Regions from separate parts of the Staphylococcus ratti genome, predicted to be linked through region 2. Evidence: predicted binding sites of a transcription regulator. Region 2 holds the regulator's gene; each other region holds the start of a gene.
What was found. The regulator LexA, encoded in region 2, represses DNA repair genes until DNA is damaged. The targets are predictions, from matches to a motif close to CGAACATATGTTCG.
Positions count from the first base shown of each region.

Region 1 (3,292 bases), 550 kb from region 2:
TGATGCTATTAGTCATAACGCAAATGAATTAAAGAAACCTCACACAATGCGTCCCCCAAAAGCCTCATCACATACCTCGAAAAATCAAATTAACCTTTCATTCCATTCCGAAAATAATCATACGCAAAAAAGGATGCAACCAAGAGAAGCCCTATCACCATACACACCGTTGATAATGCCTTCATCTCAACTTCACCCCTTACCTAATCTTTATACGAGTGGTCAATGTACAGCTTACGCTTTTCAAAGACGCTATGATATCGGGAAGCCAATCAACAACGGTTGGGGAGACGCAAAAAATTGGCGAACAGCTGCCGAAAGGGAAGGATTTCGAGTTAATGCCATGCCTGAAGTGGGAGCAGTGCTTGTCTCTGAAGAAGGCATGTATGGCCATGTAGCACTAGTTGAAGCAGTGAAGCCTACGCATATTCTTGTTTCTGAAATGAATTGGATTGCGCCTTATGTTGTAAGTCAAAGAGTCATTGAAAATTTTCAACAGTATACCTATATTCATTGAAAATGACTATTTACGCTTATTAATATAAATAGTGATAGAATCCTTCATTTTGTGTTATATTATCATCAAACTAATAAACTGCATTCGGAGACGAAATAGCACGGTTAAATAACGTTATAGGAGGTCTGGTAATGGGCGTACATCAATATTTTAAAAGACTATCTGATTTAGAAAAATTAATTCGTTTGCCAGGAAAGTTTAAATATTTCGAACATAACGTAGCCGCGCACTCTTTTAAGGTGACGAAAATTGCTCAATATTTAGGCACTGTCGAAGAATATCATGGAAAAGAAGTGGATTGGAAAAGCTTATATGAAAAGGCGCTAAATCATGATTTTGCGGAAGTTTTTACCGGTGACATAAAGACGCCGGTTAAATACGCAAGTGGTGAATTGAAAAAATTATTTTCACAAGTTGAAGAAGAAATGGTGGATACATTTATTACCGAGGAAATACCAGAAAAGTATAGAGCCATTTATCGACAGCGCCTTCAAGAAGGTAAAGATGATTCATTAGAAGGCCAAATTTTAGCTGTTGCCGATAAAATTGACCTCCTTTACGAAACATTTGGAGAAATCCAAAAGCGTAACCCAGAGCCGCTATTTTTTGAAATTTATGAAATGAGCTTAGAAACGATTATGCAGTTTGATCACTTGTATTCTGTCCAAGACTTTATAGAAAATATTATTCCAGAGATGCTAACTGAGAAATTCATTCCACGTACAGAATTGAGAGAAACAACGATGCAAATACTTAATAACAAGAAAGTGTGATACGATGATTTGGTATATATTGGCAGCATTCTTTCCATGTGTTCTCGTAGTGATATTTAGTGCGATAACTCGAAATAAATGGGTGGGCACAATCATCACACTTATTTTAATTGGAGCATCGATTTATAAAGGTTTCTTTCATAATGAATGGATTATTTTTTTAGATGTAGTGTCATTACTTGCTGGTTATATTATTGTAGATCAATTGCATATTCATCAAAGACAAGATTTAGAAGGATAAGATTTCTGTATACAGGAATCTTATCCTTCTTTTAAATGTTTGTTATAGTGAATGCGTAAAAGAATATGCATCATTCTTAATAATGACATTCCCGAACAGATGTTTGGAATTCGGAGTGTTTTTTTGATAAAATAAGTTTATTATTGCTGTGAAAGGGGCGAACACGGATGGAGCATCACGATTTTAAAATTGCTTCAGCATTTGATCCTCAAGGTGACCAACCTAAAGCGATTGCAGCGCTTGTTAAAGGCATAAATGAAGGGAAGCGTCATCAAACGTTACTTGGTGCAACAGGTACAGGTAAAACGTTTACGATGAGTAATGTAATTAAAGAAGTAGGCAAGCCAACATTAATTATTGCGCATAACAAAACACTAGCAGGGCAACTTTATAGTGAGTTTAAGGAATTTTTTCCTGAAAATAGAGTAGAGTATTTTGTGAGTTATTATGATTACTATCAACCAGAGGCTTATGTGCCCTCAACAGACACTTTTATTGAGAAAGATGCGTCGATTAATGATGAAATTGATCAGCTACGTCACTCAGCGACAAGTGCATTATTTGAGCGCGATGATGTCATTATCATTGCAAGTGTAAGTTGTATTTATGGTTTAGGTAATCCAGAGGAGTATAAAGACTTAGTTGTAAGCATCCGCGTAGGTATGGAAATGGATCGTAGCGATCTTTTAAGAAAGCTTGTAGATGTTCAATACACGCGTAATGATATAGATTTTAAGCGTGGTACTTTTCGTGTTAGAGGCGATGTAGTGGAAATATTCCCGGCTTCTAAAGACGAATTATGCATTCGCGTAGAGTTTTTTGGAGATGAAATTGACCGTATAAGTGAAATTAACTACCTTACAGGAGAAGTTTTACGTGAGCGTGAGCATTTTGCTTTATTCCCGGCCTCTCACTTCGTTACGCGTGAAGAAAAAATGAAAATAGCGATTCAGCGTATTGAAAAGGAATTAGAGGAACAACTTGAAAAGTTGCGTAGTGAAAATAAATTGTTAGAAGCACAACGTTTAGAACAGAGAACGAATTACGACTTGGAAATGATGCGTGAGATGGGCTTTTGTTCAGGAATTGAAAACTATTCTGTACACCTTACATTACGCCCATTAGGTTCGACGCCATATACATTGTTAGATTATTTTGGCGATGACTGGCTTATTATGATTGATGAATCCCACGTTACGTTACCACAAATTAGAGGAATGTATAATGGTGACCAAGCGCGTAAAAATGTATTGGTAGAACACGGCTTTCGTTTACCAAGCGCTTTAGATAACCGACCACTTAAATTTGAAGAGTTCGAATCAAAGGCACGCCAATTGGTTTACGTTTCTGCCACACCAGGTCCATACGAATTAGAGCACACAGATGAGATGGTAGAACAAATTATTAGACCAACCGGCTTATTAGATCCTAAAATCGAAGTGCGCCCGACTCGAAACCAAATTGATGATTTATTATCAGAAATTCATGAACGCGTTGAGAATAATGAGCGCGTACTTATTACGACATTAACGAAAAAAATGAGTGAAGATTTAACGACTTATCTTAAAGAAGCTGGGGTAAAAGTAAATTATCTTCATTCAGAAATTAAAACTTTAGAGCGTATCGAAATCATTCGGGACTTAAGAATGGGAACCTTCGATGTCCTTATTGGTATTAACTTATTAAGAGAGGGAATTGATATTCCGGAAGTTTCATTAGTTGTAATTTTAGACGCAGATAAAGAAGGGTTTTTACGCTCAG
Region 1 is NZ_CP086654.1:1,900,167-1,903,458, reverse strand. Features, by position in the region: gene LN051_RS09255 (COG3942 and LysM peptidoglycan-binding domain-containing protein) at 1-517, shown strand, start outside; gene LN051_RS09250 (YfbR-like 5'-deoxynucleotidase) at 649-1,290, shown strand; gene LN051_RS09245 (CsbA family protein) at 1,295-1,531, shown strand; gene uvrB (excinuclease ABC subunit UvrB) at 1,699-3,292, shown strand, end outside.
Region 1: the regulator LexA is predicted to act here: its motif matches at 1,624-1,637, upstream of uvrB (excinuclease ABC subunit UvrB).

Region 2 (3,292 bases):
TACTTGTCATGGTTACTTTAGGGTTATTTGTAATTGGACCTGTTTTCCATTCTATTGAGACAATTATTTTATCAGGCACTGAATGGGTACTTGCTTTACCATTTGGTATTGCTGGATTGTTGATTGGATTTTTCCAACAAATTATCGTTGTCACAGGGGTACATCACATTTTCAATTTTATGGAAATTCAATTGCTAGAGAAGTTCCATTATAATGCATTTAATCCGATTATCTCAGCAGCTATGACAGCCCAAGCCGCAGCGGCGGTTGCAGTGGGACTTAAAACAAAGAAAGCGAAATTAAAAGCGCTTGCTATACCTTCTGCTTTTTCAGCATTACTCGGTATTACGGAACCAGCCATTTTTGGTGTGAATTTACGTTACTTTAAACCTTTTATTTGTGGTCTGATCGGTGGTGCAGTAGGTGGCTTCTTTGCGGCTATTTTCCAATTGAAAGCTTCAGGTATGGCTATTACTGTTTTACCTGGTATTTTACTATTTTTGAAAGATATCGGACAGTTACCATTTTATATTTTAGTATTGGTTATTTCATTTGTAACGGCTTTTGTATTGACGTGGTTTTTTGGTTACAGTGATAAATTGGCAGAAGAAATTAAGGAAGCGTAGTTATTAACTTAAATATTATCAATCATAGCGGTGAAGAAATCTACTATCTTAGTATTTCTTTATCGCTTCTTTCTTGTTTTACAAAGGAACATATGGATTGAAATTTAATAAATAAAGCTCTGACAACTGTATGATACAAAATAAACCACCCGTTTGTATGTACGGATGGTCATGATTTTTATTAACAAAGGAGATGCACGCAATATTAAAATTCTCTAAATAAACCTACTACTTTACCTAATACAGTAACGTGCTCCAAATAAATAGGTTCTAAGCTACTATTTTCGGGTTGTAAGCGATAGCGATTTTTCTCTTTATAAAATCGCTTAACTGTAGCTTCATCATCTTCAGTCATCGCAACAATAATATCGCCATTTTCAGCAATAGATTGGCTTCGTACGATTACTTTGTCGCCATCTAAAATACCAGCTTCAATCATACTGTCGCCTACAACGTTCAAAATGAATATTTGACCATTGTGCGTTGAAGTGAAGTGTTCGGGTAACGGATAATACTCTTCAACATTTTCAACAGCAGTAATCGGTGTCCCAGCAGTTACTTTACCAATAACAGGAACGTAAATCGTTTCTTCCATATTGACCGGTTCGCCCATCAATTCACTTACGATTTCGATAGCTCTCGGCTTTGTAGGATCACGACGTATATATCCTTTCTCTTCTAAGCGTGACAAATGACCATGTACAGTCGAACTTGAAGCAAGACCTACCGCTTCTCCAATTTCACGAACGCTTGGTGGATAACCTTTCGTTTGAACAATTTGTTTTATGAATTCGAATATTTCCTCTTGTCTTTTTGTAAGTTCTCTCATCAAATGTGCACTCCTTTGCCTAATTTAAATACATTATAGCACAGATTTCAGAGAGGAACAAACATTTGTTCGTTTCTATATTGACACAGAACATTCGTTCTGATAAAATTCAGATACAAACAAATGTTCTAGAGGTGTTTACAATGATCAAAGCTAAATTAAATGAAATATATTTGTATGTATCTGTGTTTATCATTTCAATAATCATATTTTTTGTGTTTTTCATAATGGCAAGCCATGATGCGCATACAGAACAAACGTACGAAATGACTGACCATCAAATTAATACAAATCAAACAGAGCACATGCAAAAATACGAACAAAAAGCAAAGGAACAACAAAGTGTGCTTGCCTTTAGTGTTCGCTAATATATTCTGATGAAACATAATGTAACTACTATAACGTCATATTGAATTGAGGCGCTCGTAATGAATGAGAGAGTAAAAAGAGATAATTCAAAGCGAAGGACGATGTGAAAGAAAAGATTCTGATTTCACATCGTCTATTTTATGTTTTAAATTAGCCATCGTGGTTGGTTTTAAGCGGTTTTTCTGTTATATTTTGTAGAGAATATTGACGGAGGTTATCCATTATGCTTAGTCAAGATAAATTAAAACGCATAAATGAACTTGCAAAGAAAAAGAAAAATGAAGGTTTAACAAAAGAGGAAGCGAAAGAGCAATCACAATTGAGAAGTGAGTATCTTGCATCATTTCGCAACAGTTTTAAAGAACAAATCGAACATACAAAAGTCATTGACCCTGAAGGAAATGATGTTACACCTGACAAACTAAAAGATATACAAAAGAAGAATCGAACACGCGACTAGTACAATCCTTATGTAATTTTAGGTGTTATGAATCATAATAAGGTATAATGATTCTAGTAGCGAATAGAAAGGAAGTCATAATATGTTTGGACAAAAAGATACACACGCAGTAAATACTTTACGTGCGCTTAGCATCGATGCAATTGAAAAGGCGAATTCAGGGCATCCTGGGTTGCCAATGGGTGCAGCGCCAATGGCTTACACACTTTGGACACAACATTTAAATTTTAACCCTAATTCTGACACGTATTTTAACCGCGACCGATTTGTACTTTCGGCTGGACACGGTTCAGCACTGTTATACAGCTTACTTCATGTATCTGGTGGATTAGAATTGGAAGAGCTTAAGCAATTTAGACAGTGGGATTCAAAAACACCAGGTCACCCTGAATATCACCACACAAAAGGTGTAGAAATTACTACTGGGCCACTTGGACAAGGTTTTGCGATGTCTGTTGGTATGGCAATGGCGGAAAAACATCTTGCTGCAAAATTCAACCAAGATGACATCGCTCTTGTAGATCACTACACGTACGTGTTAGCTTCAGATGGAGACCTTATGGAAGGTATTTCGCATGAAGCGGCTTCATTAGCAGGACATTTAAAATTAGACAAATTAATTACTTTATATGATTCAAACGATATTTCTTTAGATGGAGAAACGAACAAATCATTTTCTGAAGATATTAAACAACGCTTTGAAGCGTACGGTTGGAACCATATTCTTGTTAAAGATGGCAACGATTTGGAAGCTATCCATAAAGCTATCGAAGAAGCAAAATCTCAAAAAGGACCAACAATTATTGAAGTTAAGACAATTATTGGTTACGGTTCGCCAAATAAATCTAACAGTCATAGCTCACATGGTGCACCTTTAGGTGAAGAAGAGCGTGAACTAACATTTAAAAATTATAAGTTAGATGCATCTAAATCATTCCAAGTGGATGATAGCGTGTATGAAATTTTTAATGAAACAATGATCCAACGTGCAGATGCACATGAGGCACA
Region 2 is NZ_CP086654.1:1,352,429-1,355,720, reverse strand. Features, by position in the region: gene LN051_RS06555 (sucrose-specific PTS transporter subunit IIBC) at 1-626, shown strand, start outside; gene lexA (transcriptional repressor LexA) at 832-1,455, opposite strand; gene sosA (DNA damage-induced cell division inhibitor SosA) at 1,599-1,823, shown strand; gene LN051_RS06540 (DUF896 domain-containing protein) at 2,048-2,284, shown strand; gene tkt (transketolase) at 2,367-3,292, shown strand, end outside.

Region 3 (3,292 bases), 430 kb from region 2:
TACAACCTATCAAATTCTAATCTTTCTTTTAAATAACCCCACAATATGTCAATAACAGCAGTGGTAGATTTAAATCCATTTTTGTTAGTGAATTGCTTTCTAATACCTCCAGAATCTGCATAACCTACATTAACAGATACTGTAGTGGGGAAGAGGCCTTTTTTCCTTGTCCTATAATATACATCATCAACTTGTTCTATCAATACTGTTTTTAATTCAGTTAATTTATAGTCTCTTATCAAAATTTGACTTTTACCTAGTCCTTTATTTTTAGTTTTATGCGGTTTTCTTATCAAGCTCTCATCTATACCATTGGCATGCAAATGTAAATCAAGTCCAATAATTCCAAAATCTCTTTTTAAGTATTCGTATGGATAATGAGCCAGTTGATTGATATTAAAAATGCCGCGCTTATTTAACTTTTGGGCTGTCCGTTTATTGATCCCCCACATATCAGTAAGGTTATCAATAGCCCATAAGGTATTAGGTACATCCTCATAGCGCCATTCTGCTATAGCAGTTTTCGTTTTTTTGGCTTCAATATCCATAGATACTTTAGCGAGGAGCATGTTAGACCCTATGCCAATTGTACTTTTAATACCAGTGTGATTAAATATTTGGTTCTGCAATAATTCCGCAAATTCAAAAGGTGTTTTTGCAAATAGATGATAGGATTCAGTTATATCCATAAAAAACTCATCGATGCTGTACTGAAGAAAATCTACGTGTGGCAAATACTGTAAAGCGATTTTGGTTATTTCGTTAGAAACTTTTATATAGGTCATCATTTTAGGGTTTGTGATATAAATGTCGCTTCTATGAGGTATTTCATACAATCGGGACCCTGTTTTTATTCCTAATTTTTTTAGTTCAGGAGTGGCTGCAAGTACAACAGATCCTTGTCTTTTTGTATCTGCTACCACAGCTAGTTTAACTTTTAGAGGATCTAAATTATTAAGTTTACATGATATACTCGCAAAAAAGCTCTGTAAATCAACACATATTATATCTCTATCTTCACAATAATGATAATCGTACATATGTCTCACAACCTTGAATAATCTATTAATTGATTTCTATAATGCTTTTCAAATCAATCGCCAAGAATTCATTTTTACTATAATTAGTCACTTCTAAAATTCCCTCTAACTTATTAACACTTTTCATATAGCATTTAATAGAAAAGATATGTCCATTTTTCCAATAAGTGATTTCTGCACGCTTATTTCCGTTCAATTTAAGAGATAGTTGGTCATTAAGAAATTCTAAGTGATCGTTGTCTAGCGATGGCATAGCAATTTTATTTTGAGCTTTAATATATTCAGAAATATTCTCAAATTGTTCAGGAATAGACATAAAAGGCTGCCACTTTATACTTCCTCTTCCTTTAGGAATACTTGAGTTTAAGTACTTTCTAGGTATTTTTCTATAATCTGCTTCATACGCAAAAATTTCAGGCATATCAGGGTTAATTATTTTCTTCATCAAAAACACCTCTACACAATTATAGAACGTATGTTCGGTTTTGTAAACAAGAAAAAAGAGCGAACGTGAACGCTCTTTTTTTATTCCGAAACCTCCAATATCTTACAATTAACCCATACATTCATTTCTGTAGAGGTGGAGGAAGCGGTAGTTTCTATTCATAATTATCATGATTATTTGAATTCATATTGGTCATTTACCAAATTTCATGAGCCTTCTGTTCTTATTGGGTACGATAGACACCGTTATTGACATATATTAAACTATTCATCGTCTTCTAATAAGTCGGTTACATTAACAATAATCTCTTTTGTAGTAGGGTTAATAGTAGCATCTTGGTCATAACCTAGAGATTTGACTTGGATGGTATCATTTTCAAATTTTAATGCTATTTCAACGTGTTGGTATCCATGTAAAATTAATAAAGTATCGTCGCTAGCTACAACATTATGAGTACCTTTTCCATTAATAGTAATTTTCCAATCTTTAAATTTCATTTTAGATCTCTCCTTTGAATAAATTTATATTTAAGCACCACGAGGGCTTAAAAAACGAAAAATTATAGTCGAGTCATTTCTTCTTTCTATCATCAAATTCTTCTTGAATTATTGCGTCAGTATTTGATAATTTTAAGAGACGCTAATTCGTTATTTGTAGAAGCAGAACTTTGCTTAAACTTTGGAATGTCAATGCCACTTGATTTTTTTACGATTTAAAATTAGTAAAACAAGTGATTTCGTCGCCTTTAACTCTTTTATACTTGGACAAAAGCAATTGGGTTGTCCATAAATTTTCACTCAATACAAATATACTTAATTGATCTGCTACCATCTTCTCATTTTTTCTCAAAAAGTAAAAATAATAAAGGGATGTTTTACTATTATTTCCATAATATTAGAGTTACTTGGTTTGATTCTAAATGTTGTATATCTCACTTTTGTATTTAAATATTTCCTACATAAGTCTGATAGACATAATAATGTTTATTGAATAAACTGTTTTAGGAATTATAAAAAAGGACGTGAAGGAATGGAAGACATAAATAGGCGTATTGACACGCTAGACTATTTGCGAGGTTTTGCATTATTAGGTATTATTCTCGTTAATGTAATAGGAATAAGATTTATTAGTGTAGAGCCAGCTAATATTGGTATAGAAGGGCTTTATGCTAGCTTTTTATCAATATTTGTGGAAAGTAAATTTTTTGCTATCTTCTCTACTTTGTTTGGGATAGGTTTTTACATCTTTATGGAAAGGGCAAAATTAAAAGCCCAAAATAAATATGTTTTATATTTACGTAGATTACTAGTGTTATTTGTTTTTGGTATATTACATGCTTTACTACAACCTGGTGAAGCCTTAACGATATACGCGGTTGTTGGTCTGCTGTTATTAATTTTTATACATCTAAAAAAAGAAATCAATTTATTGATTGGTATGGGCCTATTAATTGCTGTTATAGGACTAGATGCAAAAGTTTTGTTCGTTATACCATACTTTATTCTAGGACTCACGATAGCTCAATATGGACTCATCTATAAATTAAACACTAATTTAAAAAAGTGGAAAATAGCTTGGATGATTTCTTTGATTTTGACAATCGTAAGCTTGGTTTTATTAATTGTGTTTTTCGCACATCCAAACTACGTTATTGCTGAACATGCGGGTATTTATGAAGAATACGTTCAAAAACGCATATTATTTGATCATGTAATAACCATGACTTCTCCATTTATCGCTAGTTTTTATATATTAACGATTATATTGCTAGTACAAAACGAATTTGGACGTAAAGTATTAGCGCCAT
Region 3 is NZ_CP086654.1:924,022-927,313, forward strand. Features, by position in the region: gene LN051_RS04485 (Y-family DNA polymerase) at 1-1,040, opposite strand, end outside; gene LN051_RS04490 (YolD-like family protein) at 1,066-1,485, opposite strand; gene LN051_RS04495 (hypothetical protein) at 1,749-1,982, opposite strand; gene LN051_RS04500 (DUF418 domain-containing protein) at 2,515-3,292, shown strand, end outside.
Region 3: the regulator LexA is predicted to act here: its motif matches at 1,509-1,522, upstream of LN051_RS04490 (YolD-like family protein).